2 regions of the Noviherbaspirillum sp. ST9 genome follow, and region 2 is predicted to be linked to the other one. Evidence: predicted binding sites of a transcription regulator. Region 2 holds the regulator's gene; the other holds the start of a gene.
What was found. Region 2 encodes sigma-54, which starts transcription at its own class of promoters, with help from an activator protein. Its sites were predicted from a motif close to TGGCANGNAANCTGCTTT; they were not measured.

Region 1 (5,547 bases), 320 kb from region 2:
CCTGCCGGATCGTCCGCGACAGGCTGCGCCCGTCGCGCAGCAGGAAGAACAGCAGGTACAGCATGATGCCGAAGCTGATGATGAACTCGAAGGTATTCTGGCCGATGGTCAGCGCCTGCGTGGCGATGCGCTGGCCGCCCTCCGATGCTGCGCTCGACAGCTTTTCCTGCAACGCAAACAGGTTGCCCACATCGAAACGGTTGAGCAGGTTGACCATCCACGTCGGGAGGGCATCGAGGATCTGCTGGAAATAGGCGCCGAAGTCCAGCTTTCCCGACCGGATTTCCTGATACACCCCCGTTCCTTCCTGCACCAGCGCGGCAGTAATCAGCGCGAGCGGAAAAATCACGATCACCAGCGACAGCAACAAGGTCATGAGCGCCGCCAGGTTGTGTCTGCCGGGCATCGACTGAAGCATCCTGCGGTGGAAGGGTTCGAACAGGATGGCCAGGACGACGCCCCAGAACACAGCGCCATAGAACGGCCAGAGTATCCATGCAAAGGCGAGGGAGACAACCAGCAACAGGGTCAGAAAGACTTTTTGGTGCAGCGCGTTGTGATCCATCGGTTCCTCCTTGGGAGGCACCTTGCACCAATTGTGCCTGCCGTGGGTTGCGAGCTGTCATACCGGCACGCAATAGCTTCCAGGAAAGGTCTTGCCAGCCCAGTGTTTCGTGCTAAATTCATGCCGCAAAAATCAGATAGCCGGAAGCACCATGAACCTCGCAAGGATGATGACCGACAAGGTCTTTTTCGAAGACAGGCACGGGTCGCGCAGCGGCCCGTACAAGACGAAGTTCGGTGCCGACAGGATCACTGTCTTCCAGGACGAACTGCATGTCGCAGAAGGCGATCGCGTCATCCAGCCGCTGCCGGACGGCAGCGAACATGTGTATATTGCCGGCCCGGTGACCCGCACCGAGGCGCGCCGGAATATCCCTGCGCACTTCAGCATTGCGCTCGCTGGCGAAGCTGCGACGGTATCGGCCGCGCCGCGGGAAGACGAAGCGCACGTAGCGGCTGCACTCCAGCGCCTGGCCGACGGCATCGAACATTCGCGCTTGCCGGGCGAACAGAAGGACGAAGCCAGACGCATCCTGCGCATGCTGGCCGAACATCCAGTCATCGCCGCGCTCGCCGGGACGGACAAAGGATCGTAGCCTGGAATCCGGGATCTCTCAGCACACCCTGCGTTGGCCCCGGATTCCGTTTCACTCCATCCAGGCGACCTGTCGCTGTTCAGTTGCGTGTCGCACGGCGGTCCCGGCAACCGTACGATTGCGCCCATTCGCCTTGGCCTCATACAACAGCGCGTCCGCGCGTTGTATCCCCTGGTCGATCGACTCTCCGGGCGTCAGCTCGACCAGTCCGGCGGAGAAGGTGACGCCGAATGCCGTCTCCCCGATGCCGAAGACCAGCGACTGCACCCGCTGCCGATAGCGTTCAACGGCGTCCCGCGCGCCGTCGAGCGACGTGCCCGGGAGATACAGCAGGAATTCCTCGCCGCCCCAGCGGGCCAGCACGTCATTGTTCCGCAGCGCCACGCGGCTGGCTTCCGCGAACCGCTTCAGCACCTCATCGCCGGCGGCGTGGCCGTGCATGTCATTGATCTTCTTGAACCAGTCGATATCGAGCAGTGCCAGGCAAGCCGGCGGCCCCTCCGTCTTGCGGAGGTCTTCCTCCTGGTGCAGCAGTTGACCCATGTAGCGCCGATTGGGCAGCGAGGTCAGCTCGTCCCGCGTCGCCAGCACCTGGATATGCTCCAGCGCTTTCGTCAGCTCGGCCTTCTGCGCCTTCAGGGATTCGCGCAACTCGCTCAGGCGGCCGGTCAGCGTCGCCACCACCAGCAGCATGGAACCGCTCAGCACGAAATGAATGATCTCCGTTTTCGCATCGAACACATCCGGCGCGGCAAAGCGCATGGCCACCATGGTCGCGCCCAGCAGGCTGATGGCGAAGATGCTCAGCGAATGCGTTTTTTTTGCCTCCAGCGTAAAGGCGCAGAACACGAGGATAACGGTCAGGATGACCAGGGAGGCGCCGCGCAACGGGCCCATGACGGAGTAACCCGCCACCGTGCACAGGATGGCGAACCGTCCCTGGTAGACCGATAGCTGCGAGGGCGTGAGCTTGAGGCGCTCGCACTGGCGAATCAGGAGGTAGAAAAAGGCATGTCCCGTAAAGGCGATCACCGTCAGGGCAATGACCGGCACGGCCCGCGCCACGCCCGACAGGACTTCCACCCACAGGATGGACAGCGACAGCAGGTAAAGGAGCACCGTCGCACCCCAATACGTCACCAGCCGGCGCATCCTGGCGTCGTCGCCGGCGAAGCGGTTCAACACAAGGCGGCCGATCCTCATGCATCGTCTCCGTTGCTTTATTTTTATGAACTCGCCTGAGGCGATTGGGCTGGGCCGGTGCGCCACGCACAGGCCATTAACCAATAGTTACTATACAGCAATATTAAAGGAGAATTCGCGGGATCGGGGCCGTGCACGTTGATCGCGCGCAAGCCTCATGCACTGTTCGGGTGCGTGCACAGGACTGCAACCGACGACTCCAGCCCCTTGGCGATCGAGATCCGGTCTTTTCCCGCGCGCTTGGCTTCGTACAGCGCGTCGTCGGCGCGCGCAATCAGGCTCATGGACGACTCGCGGCCATCCGATACCGTCGCTACGCCGATGCTGACGGTATAAGCCGGCACGCCCCAAGCGGAAGGTTTGCTTGTCGCCAGCCGCAGGCGGTTGGCAATGACACAGGCCTGCTCGACCGAGGTGTCGGGCAGGAGGACGACAAATTCCTCGCCGCCGTAACGGCCAAACAGGTCGGCGCGACGCAACTCGCCCAGCGCCTTCTGCGCGTAATCCACGATCACCTGGTCGCCGGCGATATGGCCGAGCCTGTCGTTGATGTCCTTGAAATCGTCGATGTCGATCATCAGCAGCGAGGTGAACCGCCCGCGCGGCGCGCCCTGGAGTTCGCGCTCCAGCAGGTCAAGGAAGGCGCTGCGGCGCCGCGCGCCTGTCATGTCGTCATGCGAGGCGGCGTGTTCGAGCATCGCCCGCAGCCGCTGATTCACCATGAGGATGAACCCGACGCCCAGCGCGACCACCGAAAACGAAAACGTCCCCATGTAGATGTGCTGCAGGATCGAGACGTCCTTGAAGGCGTCGTTGTTGACCGGCTGAAGCAGCGCGGCCATGAACCGGACAAGGGATACCCCGCCGGTAAACAGGAAGACCGCACCGGTAAACCATTCGGCGAAGTGCTGTGTCGTCAGGCGGAAGACCATCAGGGCGCACAGGCCGAACAGCGTCGCGTTGGCCGCCGTGATGAGGAGCAGGCGGAGCCGGTAATCGTCCTCGATGAAGGTCGGCCAGAACAGTCCGAACGACAACACGGTCAGGAACAGGGGAAGGACGCGATGGTGGCGCGGCAGCCCCCCGAACTCGCGCGTGCCGGCGTACATCAGCATGATGCCGCCGACCAGCAGGATGTTCGCCAGGTAGCTGGTGAACACGACCGGCACGCTTCCCCTGAGCGCGAACAGGACGGCAGCCGCCGTCATGAGGAAGTACGCCCTCGCCCACTCTTTCAAGCCCTTGATCTCCGTGGGGAAGCTGCGCTGCAGGACAGCGAAGACGAACGCGCAGAGGAAGCCGAGGGCCGCCGAGATGATGATGAACGAGCGAGGGTCGAATCCCAACATGGTGATCGCTTTCGTGAAGCACGCCCTGGCTTGCAGTCGGTAACCGGAAGTAGGGTATTGGGTGGGGGCAGGACGCAGCCAGCGAGTCCCGCAGCAAACATTGCATGGTCGCAGCGTGACCGGCGCTGCGCAATCCCATGGAAATGGTAGGGGAAATGACGACAATCACATGGCGGAAGGCAGCTAGATGGGCGCTTTTACCGCATTTGTCGGTGGATCTTACACATGCTGTCGAAAAACTTTACAGCTGCGTCGCGCCGTCATTGTATATATTTCCCAACATATTGTTTTTAATAGCCTTTTACTTTCGGGCGCGTAACTTGCTACATGGTTACAAGAAGTACCAACTAGCGCTAACCTTCTTTCAGGGGAAATAAATACATGACAACATTCAAAACGCTTTTGTCTGCCTTCGGCGCCGCGGCCCTCGTGTTTGCAGGCAGCGCAGCGCAAGCCGCTGTCATCACGGATTTCATTGACCCGGCGCCCGACGTCAACGTCACCTCGGCGTTGCCCTACTCCTTTACCCATGACATTACGGATGGCCTCGACGGCTTTGTCGTCGGTTTCGACACGATCAACAGCGCGACCCTGACGATCAGGCTGATTGACAACGTGAGCAAGGACAAGCCGAACAACGAGACATTTACCTTCAATATCGGGAGCAACGGCGCCTCGCAAGTGTTCAATGGCTCCAATGTCCCGAACGGCAATACGCCCACGCCGTACGACATTACCCTGGTCGCTTCCCTGCCTGACCTGATCCTGGACGGAAAGCTGTCCGTCATGCTCAAGGCCCTCACCGGCGATTACATTTTCACCGACGCGACACTGTCGGCTGACATCACGCGCGGCGTCACGCAGCAATCTCCGGCGACCCAGGTTCCCGAGCCTGCAACGGCGTTGCTCATGGCGATCGGCCTGGCCGGTTTCGGATGGCGCCGCAAGAGCAAGCGCACGGCCTGAGCGAAATGCACGCATGAAAGAGCCCCGACCGTTCGGGGCTCTTTTTTTTGGAACAGCCGGCTCGGATAGACGCGGCCCCTCGCGCGTCAATCCTTCCCCACCACCTTGTCCACCACGCCGCACGCGATGCGCGCGCCTGCATCGCCTGTCGCCAGCGTCGTCGCGTCAGGGGCGGCCGCATACCGGGTCGGGATGTTCGCGTAGTTGTCCGGTCCGGCATGGACGATGACCGCGCTGCCGTCCGCATCGAACAGATCGGCGACCGAGAAGCGATCGGTATTGAACCGCGCGGTCGCCGTGCCGTCGGCATTGACCAGCAGGACGGGGAAATCGCCGCTGTGGTCCCTGTGGGTGTGCGCATCCTGATCGAAGTGCCCGCCGGCCGAGGTGAACGGTGGAACGCATTCGCCCACCGCATGGACATGGAACCCGTGGAAGCCCGGCGGAAGGTCATGCACCTGCGCCTGGACGGACACCGTCCCGCTGCCTTCCTGCGTGAGCCTCACCTTGCCCACCGGGTTGCCAGTTGTGTTGTACAGCTTCACGTCGGCGCTGAGCTTCTGCGCCGCTGCAGGCGCAGCGAGGACAGCAAGCGAGGCCATCAGGCTCAATGCCGTACCCAGACGGGCCGGGACGTTTTGACGAACATTCGCTGCAATAGGATTGCGCTTCATGGGGATTCTCCTCTTCTGGGGTTGCCGTTCGGTAGGAACCGGTCATCCGGAGTGGCGATGTGCCGGCGGGACGGAGAAGGGGTGCTCGCCAGCATGCAAAACAGACGGCACCCGGAAAAGCTCGCTCGATCTTAATGAAGCCGCATCCCCGCCCGCTTGATAAAGATCACTGAATGACAGCAGCCGCGGGATGTT
Region 2 (5,547 bases):
GATGGTCGCAGGCAATGCGCACGCGGAAAAAGCCGATTCCGACAAGCCGACCAATGTCGAGGCCGACCAGATGGCCTATGACGACATCAAGCAGGTCAATACTTTCACCGGCAACGTGATCCTGACGCGCGGCACGCTGATCATGCGCGCGCACAAGCTGGTGGTATCGCAGGATCCCGCCGGCTACCAGTTCGCGACGCTGTTCGCACCGCCTGGCGGCGTGGCGACCTTTCGCCAGAAGCGCGACGCCGGCCCGAATCAGTGGATGGAAGGTCAAGCAGAACGCATCGAATACGACGGCAAGTCCGAAATGGTGAAACTGTTCTCGAAGGCAAAGATGCGCCGCCTCGAAGGCAACAAGCCGACCGACGAAGTTGAAGGCGAGTTCATCTCCTACGACAGCCGCGCCGAATTTTTCACCGTGAACAACACGGCGACCGGTGCAAACAAGCCCGGCGGCGGCCGTATCAAGGCCATTATCCAGCCACGCTCCGAATCAAAGGACAAATGAGATGACGAGCACACTGGTAGTCAACGGTTTGCAAAAGAGCTACGGCACGCGCCAGGTCGTGCACGATGTCTCGCTGCAAGTTGCGAGCGGTGAAGTAGTCGGCCTGCTCGGTCCGAATGGCGCCGGCAAAACAACGTCGTTCTACATGATCGTGGGGCTGGTGCCGTCGGACGCCGGAGAAATCGATCTCAACGGCGTCGCGATTTCCCGCCTGCCCATTCACCGGCGCGCCACGCTCGGCTTGTCCTACTTGCCGCAGGAAGCGTCGGTGTTCCGCAAGCTCAGCGTCGAGGACAACATCCGCGCGGTGCTGGAATTGCAACGTATCGACGACAAGCCGCTTTCCAAGGCTGAAATCGACAAGCGGCTGAACACGCTCCTCGCCGAATTGCAGATCGAGCGCCTGCGCGAAAACCAGGCGCTCTCGCTCTCGGGCGGCGAGCGCCGTCGCGTCGAGATCGCGCGTGCCCTGGCGACCAACCCGCGCTTCGTGCTGCTCGACGAACCGTTTGCGGGCGTGGATCCGATCGCGGTCATCGAAATCCAGCGCATCGTGCGCTTCCTCAAGGAACGCGGCATCGGCGTGCTGATTACCGACCATAACGTGCGGGAGACCTTGGGCATTTGCGACAGAGCCTATATCATCAACCAGGGCTCAGTCCTGGCAAGCGGCCGTCCTGACGACATCATTGCAAACGAGTCGGTGCGGCGCGTGTATTTGGGTGAACACTTCCGGATGTGACGGAAGAAGACCAGAACGTATGAAACAGACACTCCAACTTCGAATCTCGCAACATCTGGCGCTGACGCCCCAGTTGCAACAGTCGATCCGCCTGCTGCAGCTGTCGACGCTCGAGCTGCACCAGGAGCTGGAACAGATCCTCTCGGACAACCCGATGCTGGAGCGGGTCGACGATCCCCTCGACCATTCCGTTCGCCTGCTTGCTGACGGCGCCATCAGCGCATCCCCGACGGCAAACGGCAGCACGACGGAAGCACCGGCAGCGGAAGGCAGCAGCAGCGCGTCTTCATCCGAAGAACCCGAAGGTGCGTTTGAAGGTGGCAACGCAGAGGGATCGGATGCCAGCTCCGGCGACAGCGACTGGAGTTTCGACGACGTCGCGCGCACCTCAAAGGCGCCCGAAGACGACGACGCACGCCCTCAGCTCGAGGCCCACGAAGTCACACTGCGCGAGCACCTGCTGGAGCAGATGCGCGTCACTGTGCGCGAGCATCGCGACCGCGCACTCGTCGAACTGATCATCGACGCGCTCAATGACAACGGCTACCTTGAAGAACCGCTCGAGGAAATCCACGCACGTCTGCCGGAAGAGCTCGGGATCGAACTCGAGGAACTCGCCGTCGCACTGAAACTGGTCCAGAGCTTTGAGCCCGCAGGCGTCGGTGCACGCAATGCATCCGAGTGTCTTGCAATCCAGATCCGTCGCTTTCCGAAAATTGCGCTCGTGACGCGCCGCCGCGCGCTGGACATCGTCGAAAATCATCTCGCCCTGTTCGCGCAGCGCGACTTCAACAAGCTGAAGAAGGCACTCGACTGCGACGAAGAAGACCTGCGTGAGGCGCAGGCGGTCATCCGCAGCTGCAATCCGCACCCCGGCGCGCTGTTTGCCTCGGATGCGTCCGATTACGTCGTCCCCGACGTCATTGTCAAGAAAACAAAGAACGGCTGGCAGGTTTTCCTCAACCATGACGTCATGCCGCGCCTGCGCGTGAATGCCCTCTACGCCAACATCCTCAAGCAGAGCAAGGGTGAGGGGTCGCTTACTTCGCAGCTGCAGGAAGCCAAGTGGCTGATCAAGAACATGCGCCAGCGCTTCGACACGATCCTGCGCGTCGCCCAGGCGATTGTCGACCGCCAACGCAATTTCTTCTCCCATGGCGCCGTCGCCATGCGCCCTCTTGTCTTGCGTGAAATTGCTGATACACTGGGTTTACACGAGAGTACTATTTCTCGTGTGACAACTCAAAAGTACATGCTGACCCCCCATGGCATGTTCGAGTTGAAGTACTTCTTCGGCAGCCACGTCGCCACAGAAGCGGGGGGCGAAGCTTCATCGACGGCAATCCGCGCGCTGATCAAACAATTGATAGGAGCAGAAGACCCCAAGAATCCATTCTCAGACAGCAAAATTGCGGATATGTTGGGGGAGCAAGGCATGGTCGTGGCACGACGTACCGTCGCGAAGTATCGCGAAGCCCTGAAAATCCCTCCAGTCAATCTGCGCAAATCCCTGTAGCTTTCGTGTTGTAGTGTAGTTGCTGTGTTCGGCGTAGCTCGACTACGCGGGCACGTGCGAACCTCCAGCGACGCCATCCATAGGAGCGCTGTATGAATCTTACAATCAGTGGACATCACCTCGAACTGACACCGGCCATCCGCGAATATACGGAAACCAAGCTGGAACGCATCATCCGCCATTTCGACCATGTCATTGATATCGCAGTCATCTTGGGTGTGGAAAAACCGTCAGAAAAGGAAAAGAGACAGAGAGCAGAAGTCAATCTGCGACTACGGGGCAACGTCATTCATGTCGAGAGTTTTGCGGAAGACCTGTACGCTGCCATCGACACATTGATTGACAAACTGGACCGTCAGGTACTGAAGTACAAGACAAAGATCCAGGACCACCAGCACGAATCGTTCAAGCGCATGCCGGACACATCGGCCGCTGCGTGACATTTCTCCGGCCCGTCAGGGCCATGACGATCAAGGGCGCATCAATGCGCCCTTTTTATTTGGCCGCCGCCACGCGGCGAATGTCGGGCGTGCGACTGCGAGCTTCTGGCATTGCCGATACAATGATCCGCTTCCCGTACTTACTTGCCGGCCATGACTGAATTCGTCCAGACCCATATCAAGAACAACATCGGCTTCATCACGCTTGATCGCCCCAAAGCACTGAACTCCCTGTCGCTCGACATGGTTCGCGCGCTCACGACGACATTGATCGCGTGGCGCAGCGATAGTGCGGTGCGCGCAGTGGCGATCCGCAGTAGCAGCGAGCGTGCGTTTTGTGCGGGTGGCGATATACGTTTCTTTTACGACGCGGGACGGGCGAATCCGCAGGGCGGAAGCGCATCGCTGGAAGACTTTTTCACGGAAGAGTATGCACTGAACCATCTCATCCACTTCTATCCCAAGCCGTATGTCGCCGTCATGGACGGCATCGTCATGGGGGGTGGAATGGGTGTTGCGCAAGGGGGCGAATCCAACCGACTGCGCATCGTCACCGAGCGCACGAAGATGGCGATGCCGGAGGTGAACATTGGCCTGTTCCCTGATGTGGGCGGGGGATATTTCCTGTCGCGCGTGCCCGGCGAAATCGGCACTTACCTCGGCGTCACCGGCGAAACCATCGGCGCTGCCGATGCCCTGTATGCCGGCCTCGCCGACGTGTTTGTGCCTGCTGCGGAACTTGCTTCGCTCTCCGCCATGCTTGAGTCCGTAGATTCCTCCGGACTGCCCGACGCCATTCGTGAATTCGCGTCGCGATTCGCATCGCAGGCTGAACCTGCAGCAAGCGTGCTCGCTACCGAGCGCAGCGCAATCGACCGGCATTTTGCACATGACGATGTGCTGTCGATTGCGGACTCTCTCAGGAAAGACGACAGCGCATTTGCACGAAAAGCACTCGACACCATGAGCAAACGCTCGCCGCTCATGATGTGCGTGACCTTGTCGCAGCTGCGTCGTGGAAGGACGATGGGCGTTGCGGACAACCTGCGCATGGAGCGTACCATGGTGCGCCGCAGTTTTGAGAACGGCGAAGTGCTCGAAGGAATCAGGTCGGTGGTGATCGACAAGGACAATGCGCCGAAATGGTCGCCGGCACAACTGGCCGGCGTCAGCACGGAAATGATCGAGCGCTTCTTTGAACCGGCATGGCCGGCGCATGCGCACCCCCTGCGCACGCTGGACTAGATTTCTTCGACGGTGAAAAGGCGGCGGAATTCGCGCATCGCGTATCGATCCGTCATGCCAGCGATATAGTCGGCGACCTTGCGCGCCTGCGCCCGCATCTGGTCGGCAGTCGCGCCGTCGCGCAGACCTGTCTGGTAATCCGGGGGAAGCAGGCGCGGTTCACGCATGAATGCCTCGAACAATTCGCGAATGATGCGTCGCGCCTTGCTGGTCATGCGGTTGACCTGGTAGTGCTGGTACAGGTTGTGACGCAGGAAATGCTTCAACTGTGCGGCCTCCCTGTTCATCTCCGCGGAGAACGCGATCATGGGAGGCGCGTTGCGCACGTCCTCAATGGACTTGAGCTGGGTGCTTTCAATGCGGGCCTTCGAAGTATTGATCAGATCGACGATCAATGCATTGATCATGCGCCGGATGGTTTCATGGATGGCACGGCGTCCGGTGATGCCGGGGTAGGCGCGTTCCACTTCTGTCCGGTGACGCGCATAGAAATCCACCTCGTCCAGTTGGCCAGTGGTCAACAAGCCCGAACGCAGGCCGTCGTCGATGTCATGATTGTTGTACGCAATCTCGTCGGCGAGGTTGGCCAGCTGCGCCTCCAGAGTCGGCTGTTTCTTATCGAGGAAGCGCTGGCCAACTTCTCCCAGCGTCTTTGCATCTGAAGTGGAACAGTGCTTGAGGATGCCTTCGCGCGTTTCGAACATCAGGTTCAGCCCATCGAATGCCCCGTAGTGCTCCTCAAGCTGATCGACGACGCGCAAGCTTTGCAGGTTATGTTCGAAGCCACCGTACTCCTTCATGCACGCGTCCAGCGCCTCCTGTCCCGCATGACCGAACGGCGTATGACCCAGATCGTGCGCCAGCGAAATCGCTTCGACCAGGTCTTCGTTGAGACGCAGGTTGCGTGCGGTCGACCGTGCGATCTGCGCGACTTCGATACTGTGCGTCAGGCGAGTGCGGAAGAGATCGCCCTCATGGTTGACGAAGACCTGTGTCTTGTACTCGAGCCGGCGAAATGCGGTCGAATGGATGATGCGGTCACGGTCGCGCTGGAACTCCGTACGCGAAGCCGGGGCCGGTTCCGCGAAACGCC

Region 1: ACNOHI_RS09965 (PEP-CTERM sorting domain-containing protein) is a predicted target of sigma-54. The motif match lies at 4,022-4,039, and genes of this name have one in related genera.

What each region holds. Positions count from the first base shown of each region.
Region 1 covers NZ_JBLWFR010000004.1:182,582-188,128, reverse strand. The annotation lists gene ACNOHI_RS09985 (AI-2E family transporter) at 1-565, opposite strand, end outside; gene ACNOHI_RS09980 (hypothetical protein) at 717-1,160, shown strand; gene ACNOHI_RS09975 (GGDEF domain-containing protein) at 1,212-2,363, opposite strand; gene ACNOHI_RS09970 (GGDEF domain-containing protein) at 2,519-3,712, opposite strand; gene ACNOHI_RS09965 (PEP-CTERM sorting domain-containing protein) at 4,094-4,678, shown strand; gene ACNOHI_RS09960 (superoxide dismutase family protein) at 4,765-5,352, opposite strand.
Region 2 covers NZ_JBLWFR010000004.1:500,994-506,540, reverse strand. The annotation lists gene lptA (lipopolysaccharide transport periplasmic protein LptA) at 1-511, shown strand, start outside; gene lptB (LPS export ABC transporter ATP-binding protein) at 513-1,253, shown strand; gene ACNOHI_RS11545 (RNA polymerase factor sigma-54) at 1,273-2,769, shown strand; gene hpf (ribosome hibernation-promoting factor, HPF/YfiA family) at 2,862-3,209, shown strand; gene ACNOHI_RS11535 (enoyl-CoA hydratase/isomerase family protein) at 3,363-4,454, shown strand; gene ACNOHI_RS11530 (deoxyguanosinetriphosphate triphosphohydrolase) at 4,451-5,547, opposite strand, start outside.